DNA from 2 places in the Microbacterium sp. MTN4-26 genome. Region 1 is predicted to be linked to the other one. Evidence: predicted binding sites of a transcription regulator. Region 1 holds the regulator's gene; the other holds the start of a gene.
What was found. The regulator LexA, encoded in region 1, represses DNA repair genes until DNA is damaged. The targets are predictions, from matches to a motif close to TCGAACANNTGTTCGA.

Region 1 (5,579 bases):
CGTGTTCGAAGAGGACCTGCATCCCCACGCAGATCCCCAGCACGGGCCTACCGCCGGCCAGACGTCGTCCGATGAGCTCGTCGCCGCAGCGCGAGCGCAGTGCGGCGACGACCGCCTCGAAGGCGCCGACGCCGGGCACCACGAGTCCGTCCGCGTCTTGGATCAGCCCGCGGTCGGCCGTCAGCCGCGCGTCGGCTCCGGCAGCGACGAGAGCCTTGACCGCGGAATGGACGTTCCCGGATCCGTAGTCGAGAACGGCGACGAGGGGCCGGTCGGTCACAGGGCGCCCTTCGTGCTCGGCACGCCGTCGACGAGTGGATCGAGCGCTTTCGCCTGGCGGAAGGCACGCGCGAATGCCTTGTATTCCGCCTCGGCGATGTGGTGAGGGTCCCGGCCGCCCAGCACCCTTACGTGGACGGTCAGCGCCGCCTGGAAGGACAGCGCCTCGAAGGTGTGGCGCACCAACGACCCCGTGAAGTGGCCGCCGATGAGGTGGTGTTCGAAACCGGCCGGCTCGCCCGTGTGCACGAGGTAGGGCCGCCCACTGATGTCGACCACTGCCTGGGCGAGGGCTTCGTCGAGCGGGACGAGCGCATCCCCGTAGCGGCTGATGCCGGCCTTGTCGCCGAGAGCCTGCCGGATCGCCTGCCCGAGCACGATCGCGACGTCTTCGACCGTGTGGTGTGCGTCGATGTCGGTGTCGCCCGACGCGCGAACCGTGAGGTCGGTGAGCGAGTGCTTCGCGAACGCGGTCAGCATGTGGTCGTAGAACGGCACCGACGTGTCGATGCTGCTGCGCCCCGTGCCGTCGAGGTCGAGCTGGAGCTCGACCGTCGACTCGCTGGTCGATCGGGTGAGCGAGGCGGTGCGGGTCATGACGTCGATCCTAACGACGCCAGCGCATCCAGGAACGCGGTCGTCTCCGCCTCTGTTCCTGCCGTGACGCGGAGGTGGTGCGGGATGCCCACGTCCCTGATGAGGATGCCGCGGTCGTAGAGGGCACCGAACGTCGCCGCCGGGTCCTCGACTCCCCCGAACAGGACGAAGTTCGTCCACGACGGGTGCGGCTGGTAGCCGAGCGCCTCGAGGGTGGCGGAGATGCGGTCGCGCTGCGCGACGATCTCGTCGACCATGCCGAGCATGACCGGCGCGTGACGCAGCGCCGCGAGCGCGGCGGCCTGCGTGATGGCACTCAGGTGGTACGGCAGGCGCACCAGACGCAGAGCGTCCACGACCGCGGGGTCGGCAGCGAGGTAACCCACGCGAGCTCCGGCGAAGGCGAATGCCTTCGACATCGTGCGCGACACGATCAGTCGCTCGCGCCCGGGGAGCAGGGTGATCGCTGATGGCTCGTCGTGAGGCGCGAACTCCTGGTACGCCTCGTCGACCACGACCATCGCCCGGCTCGCGTCGTAGACCGCTGCGATCACGTCAAGTGGCAGCGGCGTGCCCGTCGGGTTGTTCGGGGCGCACAGGAACACCACATCCGGATCGGCTGCTGCGACCTGGTCGGCCGCCGAATCGGCGGTCACCGAGAAGTCGTCTTCGCGCGTTCCCGCGACCCAGGCAGCACCGGTCGCTCGCGTCAGCAGCGGGTACATCGAGTAGGTGGGCGCGAAGCCGAACGCCGTCCTCCCCGGTCCAGCGAAGGCCTGGAGCACGTGCTGAAGCACCTCGTTGGAACCGTTGGCGGCCCACATCTGCTCAGGAAGCAGCCCTTCACCCAGGTAATCCGCGAACGCCTCGCGAAGCGGCAGGAACTCGCGATCGGGGTATCGGTTGACGTCCCGAAGCGCCAATGCGATCGCATCGAGGATGTCGGCGGCGATCTCATCCGGCACGGGATGGGTGTTCTCGTTCACGTTCAGCGCAACCGGAAGCGGTGCCTGAGGCGCACCGTACGGAGTCATTCCGCGCAGATCGTCACGGAGAGGAAGGTCGTCGAGGCGAGCGGTCACCCCTCCCATGGTACGGGCGCGCTTCGCCCGGCGGTCTACGGTGCCGTGTCGTAGCGCGCAGGGATGGCCAGCTCCTGACCAGCCGAGACATCGACACCGTCGAGAGCATTCAGGCGCGCGATGTCGTCAACGACGTCTCGAGGATCGCTCTCCGGTGCCACGCGCTCCGCGATCGCCCAGAGCGATTCACCTGCACTCACGACGACCGTGGAGAACGAGGCAGCGTCGCCGGCGTCATCGCGCGACGCGAGCGCGCTGCCGCCACTGATGACCGCGACCGCCACGCATGCGGCGGCGGGCAGTGCCGCCGCGGCGGCAAGAACGCGACGGCCGCGCACGGTCATGCGCAGGCGGGTGCGGTGGTGCGGCGTGATGCTGATCGCGGTCATCTCTCCTCCTTCTCGGCGAGAGGTTCGCATCGCTGAACTCGGCCGGGAGCCGGCGATGCGAACCTCTCTTCCGAAGCTATCTTCGATCTCGTAAGCTGTCAAGCGGGCCGACCGGTGGACTTCTCTCGAACACGACACGCGGAGCGCTTGCAGACCGTGTCGGACGAGGGCGGATACCGTTTCGATGAGCAGAGCCCATCACCGACCTCCGACATTCGAAGGCCGGTGCCCCTCGGACGACGAGGGGTGAGGAGACAGGAGCACGAGATGACCGAGCCGACGAGCCGCGCGCGACCCCAGACACGGCGGCGCCGCAGCCTCAGCGACAAGCAGCTCGCGATCCTCGAAGTGATCCAGCGATCGATCGCACGGCACGGGTACCCGCCGAGCATGCGTGAGATCGGCGACGCGGTCGGGCTGAAGTCGTTGTCGAGCGTGACGCATCAGCTGAATCAGCTGGAGCTGAGCGGCTACCTGCGCCGCGATGCCGGCAAGACTCGCGCGATGGAGGTCCTCATCGACCTCCCCGGCGCGAGCACGGAAAGCCCCGCCGACGCGGCGCCCCCCGTGGGCGATGCCGCGATGGTCCCCCTCGTCGGGCGCATCGCCGCCGGGGTGCCGATCACCGCCGATCAGCAGATCGACGAGGTCTTCCCGCTGCCGAGGCAGCTGGTCGGCAAGGGCGACCTGTTCATGCTCAAGGTGTCCGGCGAGTCGATGATCGACGCGGCCATCTGCGACGGCGACTGGGTCGTAGTGCGCTCGCAGCCGACGGCCGAGAACGGCGACATCGTCGCCGCGATGCTCGACGGGGAGGCGACCGTCAAGACCTTCCGCCAGCGCGACGGTCACGTGTGGCTGCTGCCGCGGAACTCCGCGTTCGAGCCGATCCTCGGGGACGAGGCCGTCGTGCTCGGCAAAGTCGTGGCGGTGATGCGCGCCGTCTGACGGCCGTCTCCTCAGCCGGCCAGCGCACCGCGCGTGCAACAACTCAGGCTGTGCTGGCGATTCTGGTGCCGTGGCGGCATCCCGATGGTGTCTCAGCCTGAGTCGGGTCCGCAGGAGGCCGAGTAGGACGGAACTCGCACCCCGACGCCTCACCTCGCACGAGGCCAGGATCCAGAGAACGGGCGCCAGAATTCGGGGACGAAGGTGTCCGACCGCTTGAGGGCGTCGGAGAACCTGATCTGGGGCACACGTGCGAACGGGGCGGCGTTCCCGCCACAATGGGGCTGACCCGACAAGAGGGAGCCCTCGCCATGGCCACGACAGACATCACCGATCTCCGCGCGGAGATCGAACGGCTGAAAGCGGAGAACGCCGATCTTCGTTCCCAGGCGTCCTCGGATCTCAGCGGAGAAAGACCTGTCTCAGACCGCGCTGGTCACACCGGATGGTGGCGTGCCCTCATCTCGGCCGTCTGCATCGTGCTCGCCGGCATCCTCGTGCCCGTCTCCGTCCTCGGCACGTGGGCGCGCGCGGAACTCGTGAGCGAGGACGCGTTCGTGCAGACCTTCGGTCCCCTCGCGGACGATCCCGATGTGCAGCAGCTGGTGATCGACCAGGCGTCCACCGCCGTGAACGCGGCCGTCGACGTCGAGGGCATCACGAACGACGTCATCGACGGCGTGCAGAGCCTCGATCTTCCGCCCGCCGCGTCGTCGGCGCTCGACCTCCTCCGGCAGCCCGCCGTCCAGGGCGTGCAGGGCCTCATCGACTCGGCGATCACCGGAGTGGTCCAGTCCGACGCCTTTCCCGAGGTGTGGCGAACGGCTCTCGTCGCCAGCCATCGTGCGCTCGTCGCCGCAGCGACGGGCGACGACTCCACCGCGATCGCGATCGACGACACCGGCGCCCTCGGCATCCAGCTCGGCCCCATCATCGAGGAGCTGAAGTCACGACTGGCCGCGCAGGGTTTCGGCTTCGTCACCTCCATCCCGGCGATCGATCAGACCATCGTCATCGTCCAGGCCGATGGCCTGCTTCTGGTGGGCACCGTCTACAACCTCGCCGTCACAGCGGGCTACTGGATCCCCTTCGTAGCCCTCGGCCTCGCCGCCGTCGGGGTGCTGATCGCGCGCCGACGGTCGACGGCCGTGCTCGGGGTCGGCGTCGCCATCACGATCGGCGCAGGTCTGCTCGCGGTAGCCCTCGCGAGCGCGGGAGCCGTCCTCAGCCTCAACGCACCCGGTCTGGGCATCCCCGCTCGCACTCTGGAGTCGATCTACGACACGGTGATCGGCGCCGTCCGCGATACGGCGGTCGTCCTGACCTTCCTCGGCATCGTCGTCGCCGTGGCGGCGTGGCTGAGCGGCCGTTGGGCGCCGGCGCGGCGCATCCGCTCCGTGGCCGGCTCGCTCACCGCGTCGGCGCGATCGGGACTGCGCAGTCGAGGGCTCGACACGGGCGCCTTCGGGGACGCGATGCATCGCCAGCGCGTGCTCGTGCGCGTCGTCATCCTCGTGCTCGCCGTGCTCGTGCTGTTCGCGCTGCGGCCCCTGACTTTCGGCGACATCGCCCTGGTCATCGTGCTCGCCCTCGCCGTGTGGCTCGTCACCGCCCTGCTCGAGAGATCACCGTCTGATGGCCAGGCGGCCATCGACGCCGACGACGTCCTCGAGGCGGAACCGACGGCCGACGTGGACACGGCGGCCGATGTGGAAAGCGACACGGCGGTCCTTCCCGGCAACGCACCCACACAGCCGTTGCGCTGAGCCCGCAGGGAGGTCACCGCGTCGTACGGTGGGACGGTGACCTCCGAACTCCCCTACGGCTCCTGGCCCTCTCCCATCACCGCCGAGGCGGCCTCCGCGGCGTCGCCCCGGATCGACGGAGCTCGTTTCGTCGGGGAGGACGTGTGGTGGGGCGAGCCCGTTCCGGCCGAAGCCGGTCGCGTCGCCGTACGCCACCGCGGCGACGACGGCGACGTTGAGGATGTGTTGCCCACCCCCTGGAACGCGCGAAGCACCGTGCACGAGTACGGCGGCGGCGCGTGGACCGCCGACGAAGCCGGAACGCTGTTCTTCGTCGAGAAGACGGATCAGCGCGTGTACTCCGTCGTCGACGGGACCGTGCGTCCTCTCACTCCCGTGGCAGGCCACGCGCGCCACGGCGGCCTGGAGTGGCGCGACGGCGTTCTGCTCGCCGTCCGCGAGGAGCACGATCCCGGGCTGACCGTCCCCCGCCGCGCGATCGTCCGCATTCCGGTGGACGGATCAGCCGCGGACGACGA
Region 2 (5,579 bases), on a different contig from region 1:
TTCGAGGCTAGCCAGCAGGTGGGCCGTCGGTCGATGCCAGACGGCCCACACCGGCGATTCCTCGACGTTCGTTGTGTGATTGCTGCGTAAAGCGCGATCGTTACCGCGCCTCAGACCCGTCGGTGACGACGCAGCCACACTCCCGTGCCGACAGCCGCGGCACCGAGCGCTCCGAGCCCGAGGGTCCATCCGATCACGCCGCCCGTCGCCGGGAGCTGCCCGGTGGCTGCCGCCGGAGTCGCTGTCGGGTCGGGTGTCGGTGTGTCCGTCGGCGATCCCGTCGGCGACGGGGAGGGCGTGACGGTGGGCGTCGGCGACGGGGTCACCGTCGGCGTCGGTGACGGGGTGACCGTCGGCGTCGGCGTGGGTGTCGGCGTAATGGTCGGCGTCGGGGTGGGCGTCGGCGTTGGGCCGTCGCATCCGATGACGGTGACGCGCGGATCCGCGGTGGTCATCTCGCCGGTTGTCCAGTCGGGCTCTCGGTCGCCGTCTTCGTGGAAGCCCCAGGCGATGGCCGTCGCGCTGGCCGCGAGTTCGCACGTGCACCCGGGAATCTCGTGGTAGTAGGTGCGACTCTCGCCCGCGTCGTACTTCGTGGGACCCCACCGCTTCACGGTGCTGCCGTACGAAAGTTCGGCCACTCCCCAGGCCGTGACGGCCGAGAGGTTCTGCGAGACGATCGTCGCGGTGGGCGTGTCCCTGTCCGTGAAGTCCAGCACCACCGACACCGAGCCGGAGAGGCTGTCTGCGTTGGCCGCTGTGATGGACCAGGTGCTGATCCCGCCGATCACCAGCGCTCCCGCGATCCCAGCCGACAGCAGACGCCGTTGTTTCGTCTTCATGAGTCCCCAACCTCGTATGACGCGGACAACATCACTGCCCGATGCTCCCCCAATGAATGCACCGAACTCCGCTGCCCAACTCTGGAACGTTATCGGTCACGCGACCCCGCCGGGTTACCGTCGCGTTTCCAACGAATTAAGGAGGCAGTAGGCAGTCGTCTGAAGTGCAGCGAACGTCCGGGGGGCTCGCAGGCCCATGTTTGTCGGCGGCCGCGGGCATGAGCACCAACTCAGGCACCCCTCGCGGGCCACCGGTCGCGCGATTGCGTTACTGCTGCGCTTGCCTCGTCGGAGGCCGACGAGGTCGGACGTATCGCCCTAGAACGGCGGCGTGGATGCTTCTGACTCGGGTGGGTCCGTGTCGCCTGGCCCGCTGTCGAGGTCGGGGGTGAACATGACCCGTGGTGGTGGGTTGTCGGTGTATTCCAGCCCGGAGGGTGCGGTGAAGTGCAGCCTGCCGCCGGGGAGTTGTGTCACGGTCCACCCGGCGGCTTGTTTCAGGGTGTGGTGGCTTTCGCAGAACGCGCCGAGGTTGTCGATGTCGGTCTTGCCGCCGAGGGCCCAGTCTTCACGGTGATCGATGTCGCAGTCGATCGCGGGTCTGCGGCATCCGGGGAACCGGCACCGGATATCCCGGGCCACCAGGTACCGTTTCTGCGCCGGTGTGGCGAAGCGTCGGTCGACGGCGAGGACGGTACCGGTGATGGGGTCGAGGAAGACCCGGTCGAAGCCGGGGGCGTTGCCGGCGAGGATCTTCGCCGTTTCGGGGTCCACGGCGCATTTCCCGTTCAGTTCCGCCCCACCGGCGGTGGTTCCGGCGAGTGTGGTGGCCGGGACGGTGACTTGCACGTGTGCGCGGATCGCACCCAACCCACCCGCACCGCCGGTCGGGTCGACGGAGGGGGAGGCGGTGAGCATCATGTCCAGGAGCAGGTCGGTGCGGATCTGGTTCAGCGTCCGCTCGTCGAACCACACACCCGCGTCGGTGGTCGCATCCCCGGTGGCCTCCGCCCCGTTGGCACGGGTATCGAGCCCGAAGCTCGCCCCTGTGTCGGCACCGTCCGTCCCCACGTCCGCACCGGCCGCCCCGGATGGTGCACCGTCCCCGGACGCGTGCTCGCCGGACGCTCTCTCTGCGGCGTCGCGTCGTGCCTTCCGGTCGGCGGCTGTGATCGCTTTGCCCTGCCGGGTGAGCCGGTCGTAGACCCCGTGGACCTCCACGGACGGTCCGATCACCCCGAGCATCGACATCCCATCTCGCAGGTCGTCGACCCACACGCGTCGGTCCAGCACTGCGTCGTCGTGTCGTTCCTGCATGCTCTTCGGGTTGAGGTTCTCCGCGACCTGCTCCGCATACGACCGGACTCGGGCGGGGGAGGTGGTCTCGGCATAGTCGAGCACATCCCGTTCGTACGATTCCCGGGCCCCCGGATCGGCAAGCTCAGCACCCGTGTCGACGATCACCTTCACATGCGCCCGGGACACCCGGCCCGCCTGCCACGACTCCCACGTCTCATGGAACTGGGTCACCGTGCGGTGGGCTTCGAACAGATGCGTCTGCATCGTGCGGTCGTTCATTCTCGAGGCGACTGCGAGTTCCGCGGCCATTGCGCGCAGAGGCATTTCGCGCTCTCTGGCCGATGCCGAGCGCAGGCGTTCCGTCTGCTCGAGGGTGAACGCGTAAGCCTCCGCCAGGATCGCGGATGTCTTCGCGGCCGCGGCAGCCTCTTCGGCCTTGGCCTCGGTCAGACGGTGCACGAACGCCGCGGTGCGCTGCGCGGCCTCGGATGACTCGTCGCCGGGAGAAAACATGTCGGTGCCCAAACTCGTCTGCGGGTGGACGAGACGTCATGCTCGTCCAGCGAAGGAGCGACAATGGGCACTTTGTCGTTAGCCCTGAGTATAGTACAAAGATTCGACAGTCGTCAAGGCAAAAAAAGCCGAAGTCGTCAGCCGGGCTCACCCACGCTTCTTGACGGGCGTCACCACCAACTCGTTCACGCACACCGTGGCGGGGCTTTCAATGACGAAGGCGACGGAGGCGGCGACGTCGTCGGGGCTGAGCATCGACTGGCGTGCGACGGCATCGGGCACTGACGGACGCATCGACAGGAAGTCGCTGTCGACGTCGCCCGGGCAGAGGTTGCAGGCGCGCACGCCGTGCACGTTCTCCTGTGCATTGAGGGTTTCGCTCAGCGAGGACAGGGCCGTCTTGCTCGCGCTGTAGGCGACGCCCGCGTCGGGGGAGAACCGCCACCCGGAGTAAGAGGAGATGAAGACGATCGTGCCTTCGCCTCGCTCCCGCATGCCGGGCAGCACGGCCTGCACCGCGCCCACGGGGCCGAGGAGATTCGTGGCGACGATGGCGTTGACGCTCTCCAGTGACTGGTCTCGCCAGGAGCGTTGCGGGTCGTTGAGGCCTGCCGAGAGCACGAGGTCGGTCACCGTGCCGAGCTCAGCCAGGATGCGGTCGTGGCACGCGGCGATCGAAGCGGTGTCGGTGACGTCGAGCGGAGCGACGACGGCGGTCCCGCCCTCGCTCCTGATCTCGCGCGCGACCTCGTCCAGCGCGTCCTCGCGCCGGCCCGACAGGGCCACCGCGAAGCCCGATCGCGCGAGTCGCCGCGCGCTCGCGCGCCCCATCCCGCTACCTGCCCCGGTGATCCACGCGACGCGGGTGATCTGCTCCGCCATCGTTCCTCCTTTAAAAAGATTACGTTTCATCTCAAACACTACATAAGGTATGTTTACTCCGACGAAAAGGGGTATCGATGCAGATCGCACTCGACGGCAGAGTGGTCGTCGTCACCGGAGCCGCGCGGGGTATCGGCCGCGTCATCGCCGAGACGTTCGCGAGCGAGGGAGCCGTGACGATCGGGCTCGACCTGTCCGTTCCCGACGACGGGGGCGACCAGATCCACTGGCGGTCTGTCGACGTCACGCAGCTGGATGCGGTGACGGAGGCCGTCGAGGACATCATCATTCGGCACGGGCGGGTGGATGTGCTGGTGAACAACGCCGGCATCAATGCCGAAGGCGACGTCGATGCCATTGATCCGGCGCTGTGGGACCGCGCGTTCGAGGTGAATACACGCGGCACCTTCAACACGTGCCGCGCTGTCATCCCGCACATGAAGGGGCAGTCGTCGGGTCGCATCATCAACGCCGCCTCGTTCGCCGCGATCGTGCCGAGCGTCGGGGCAGCCGCATACGGGGCCTCGAAAGCGGCGGTCGTGCAGTTCTCCCGCACGCTCGCCAGCGAGCTCGGACCGTGGGGCATCACCGTCAACTCGTATGCGCCCGGGATGATCCCCACCGACATGAACGGCTTCGCCGAGATGTCGGCCGAGGCTCAGGCTGAGCGGCTCAGTACGCTGAGCCTCCGGCGCTGGGGGACGGCGGAGGATGTCGCTCACCTGCTGTGCTTCCTCGCGAGCGATCTCGCTTCGTACATCACCGGCACTCTCGTCGACGTGAGCGGCGGTAAGCTCGCCACCCAGGCGCCGTCGATGGCGTATGACCGACCGGGTGCGCCGCTGCTCGTCGGCTGAGCATTGACACCGCCGAGGCGTCCATTCGTATGATCTCAACGGCTGGCCAGGCTGATAACCTCAGCTTTCATGACTGCCTCGCATCCCACGGAAGGCCTCTCTTCCCTCGCCGGCCTGCACTCGAAGGTTCTGGATGAACTCGGCGCTGCGATCTGTGCGGGAGAGCTTCCCGCCGGATCCGTCCTGACGCTCGATGACGTCGAGTCGACCTACGGCATCTCACGTTCCGTGGCGCGCGAGACCGTTCGCGTGCTGCAGTCGATGGGGCTGGCGGTCTCGCGCCGGCGCGTCGGGGTGGTCGTGCTGCCGGACACGGAGTGGAATCTCTACGACCCGCAGATCATCCGCTGGCGTCTTGCCTCGCCCGACCGTGCTGCGCAGCTGGCTGCCCTCGTCGAACTGCGTGCCGCAGTCGAGCCCGAAGCGGCTCGACTGGCCGCCCAGCGCGCGACGTCGGCGGAGATCAGCGATCTCATCGCTCTGGCGGGAAAGCTGTGGGCTGCGGGCGAGGAGGGTGACGGCGAGGCATTCCTGGCGCTTGATGTGCAATTTCATGCTCGCGTGCTGCTGCTCTCGCGCAACGCGATGTTCGCGCGGCTGGACTCCCTCATCGCGCAGATTCTCGTGAGCCGCACCGAGCACGGCCTCGTGCCATCGGAGCCCGACGTCGTGGCGCTGCAACGGCACGTAGATGTCGCGGGCGCCATCCAGCGACGAGACGGTGACGCCGCGCACGATCTGATGCGATCGATCCTCCTGCAGACGATCGATGAGATCGACACGATCTCTGATCAAGGGGATCCGATTTCAAGCTGGCATTGATAAAAAGATTACGTTTAGACCGATGTGCGTGATAACGTAAATTCACGCCATAGCGGTCGTCGGCGGCAGCCCTCTCCGAGCTCCGTCTCCCCTTCTCGGGGCGACCGGGCTCCGGATCGAAGTCGATCCACAAACTCTGAGAGAGGAAGTCAATGAACGCTGTGCGAAGAGGCCGAGTGATCAAAGCAGCCGCGCTGGCCGGTACTGCCGCAGTCGTGCTCGCGGGATGCTCCACGCCCGGCGGGTCTCCGTCCGCGAACCAGGACGAGATCACACAGGAGCAGATCGACGAGGCGATGAGCACCCCGACGACGATCGACTTCTGGTCGTGGGTGCCCGACATCCAGAACGAGATCGACCTGTT

Region 2: the regulator LexA is predicted to act here: its motif matches at 2,746-2,761, upstream of ACGG9C_RS15175 (DUF222 domain-containing protein).

What each region holds. Positions count from the first base shown of each region.
Region 1 covers NZ_BTGO01000008.1:138,728-144,306, reverse strand. Annotated here, with positions in the region: gene hisH (imidazole glycerol phosphate synthase subunit HisH) at 1-280, opposite strand, end outside; gene hisB (imidazoleglycerol-phosphate dehydratase HisB) at 277-876, opposite strand; gene ACGG9C_RS08955 (histidinol-phosphate transaminase) at 873-1,967, opposite strand; gene ACGG9C_RS08950 (LysM peptidoglycan-binding domain-containing protein) at 1,994-2,347, opposite strand; gene lexA (transcriptional repressor LexA) at 2,615-3,295, shown strand; gene ACGG9C_RS08940 (hypothetical protein) at 3,607-5,061, shown strand; gene ACGG9C_RS08935 (alpha/beta hydrolase family protein) at 5,098-5,579, shown strand, end outside.
Region 2 covers NZ_BTGO01000021.1:35,741-41,319, forward strand. Annotated here, with positions in the region: gene ACGG9C_RS15170 (hypothetical protein) at 111-842, opposite strand; gene ACGG9C_RS15175 (DUF222 domain-containing protein) at 1,161-2,654, opposite strand; gene ACGG9C_RS15180 (SDR family oxidoreductase) at 2,802-3,536, opposite strand; gene ACGG9C_RS15185 (SDR family NAD(P)-dependent oxidoreductase) at 3,614-4,393, shown strand; gene ACGG9C_RS15190 (FadR/GntR family transcriptional regulator) at 4,463-5,215, shown strand; gene ACGG9C_RS15195 (ABC transporter substrate-binding protein) at 5,392-5,579, shown strand, end outside.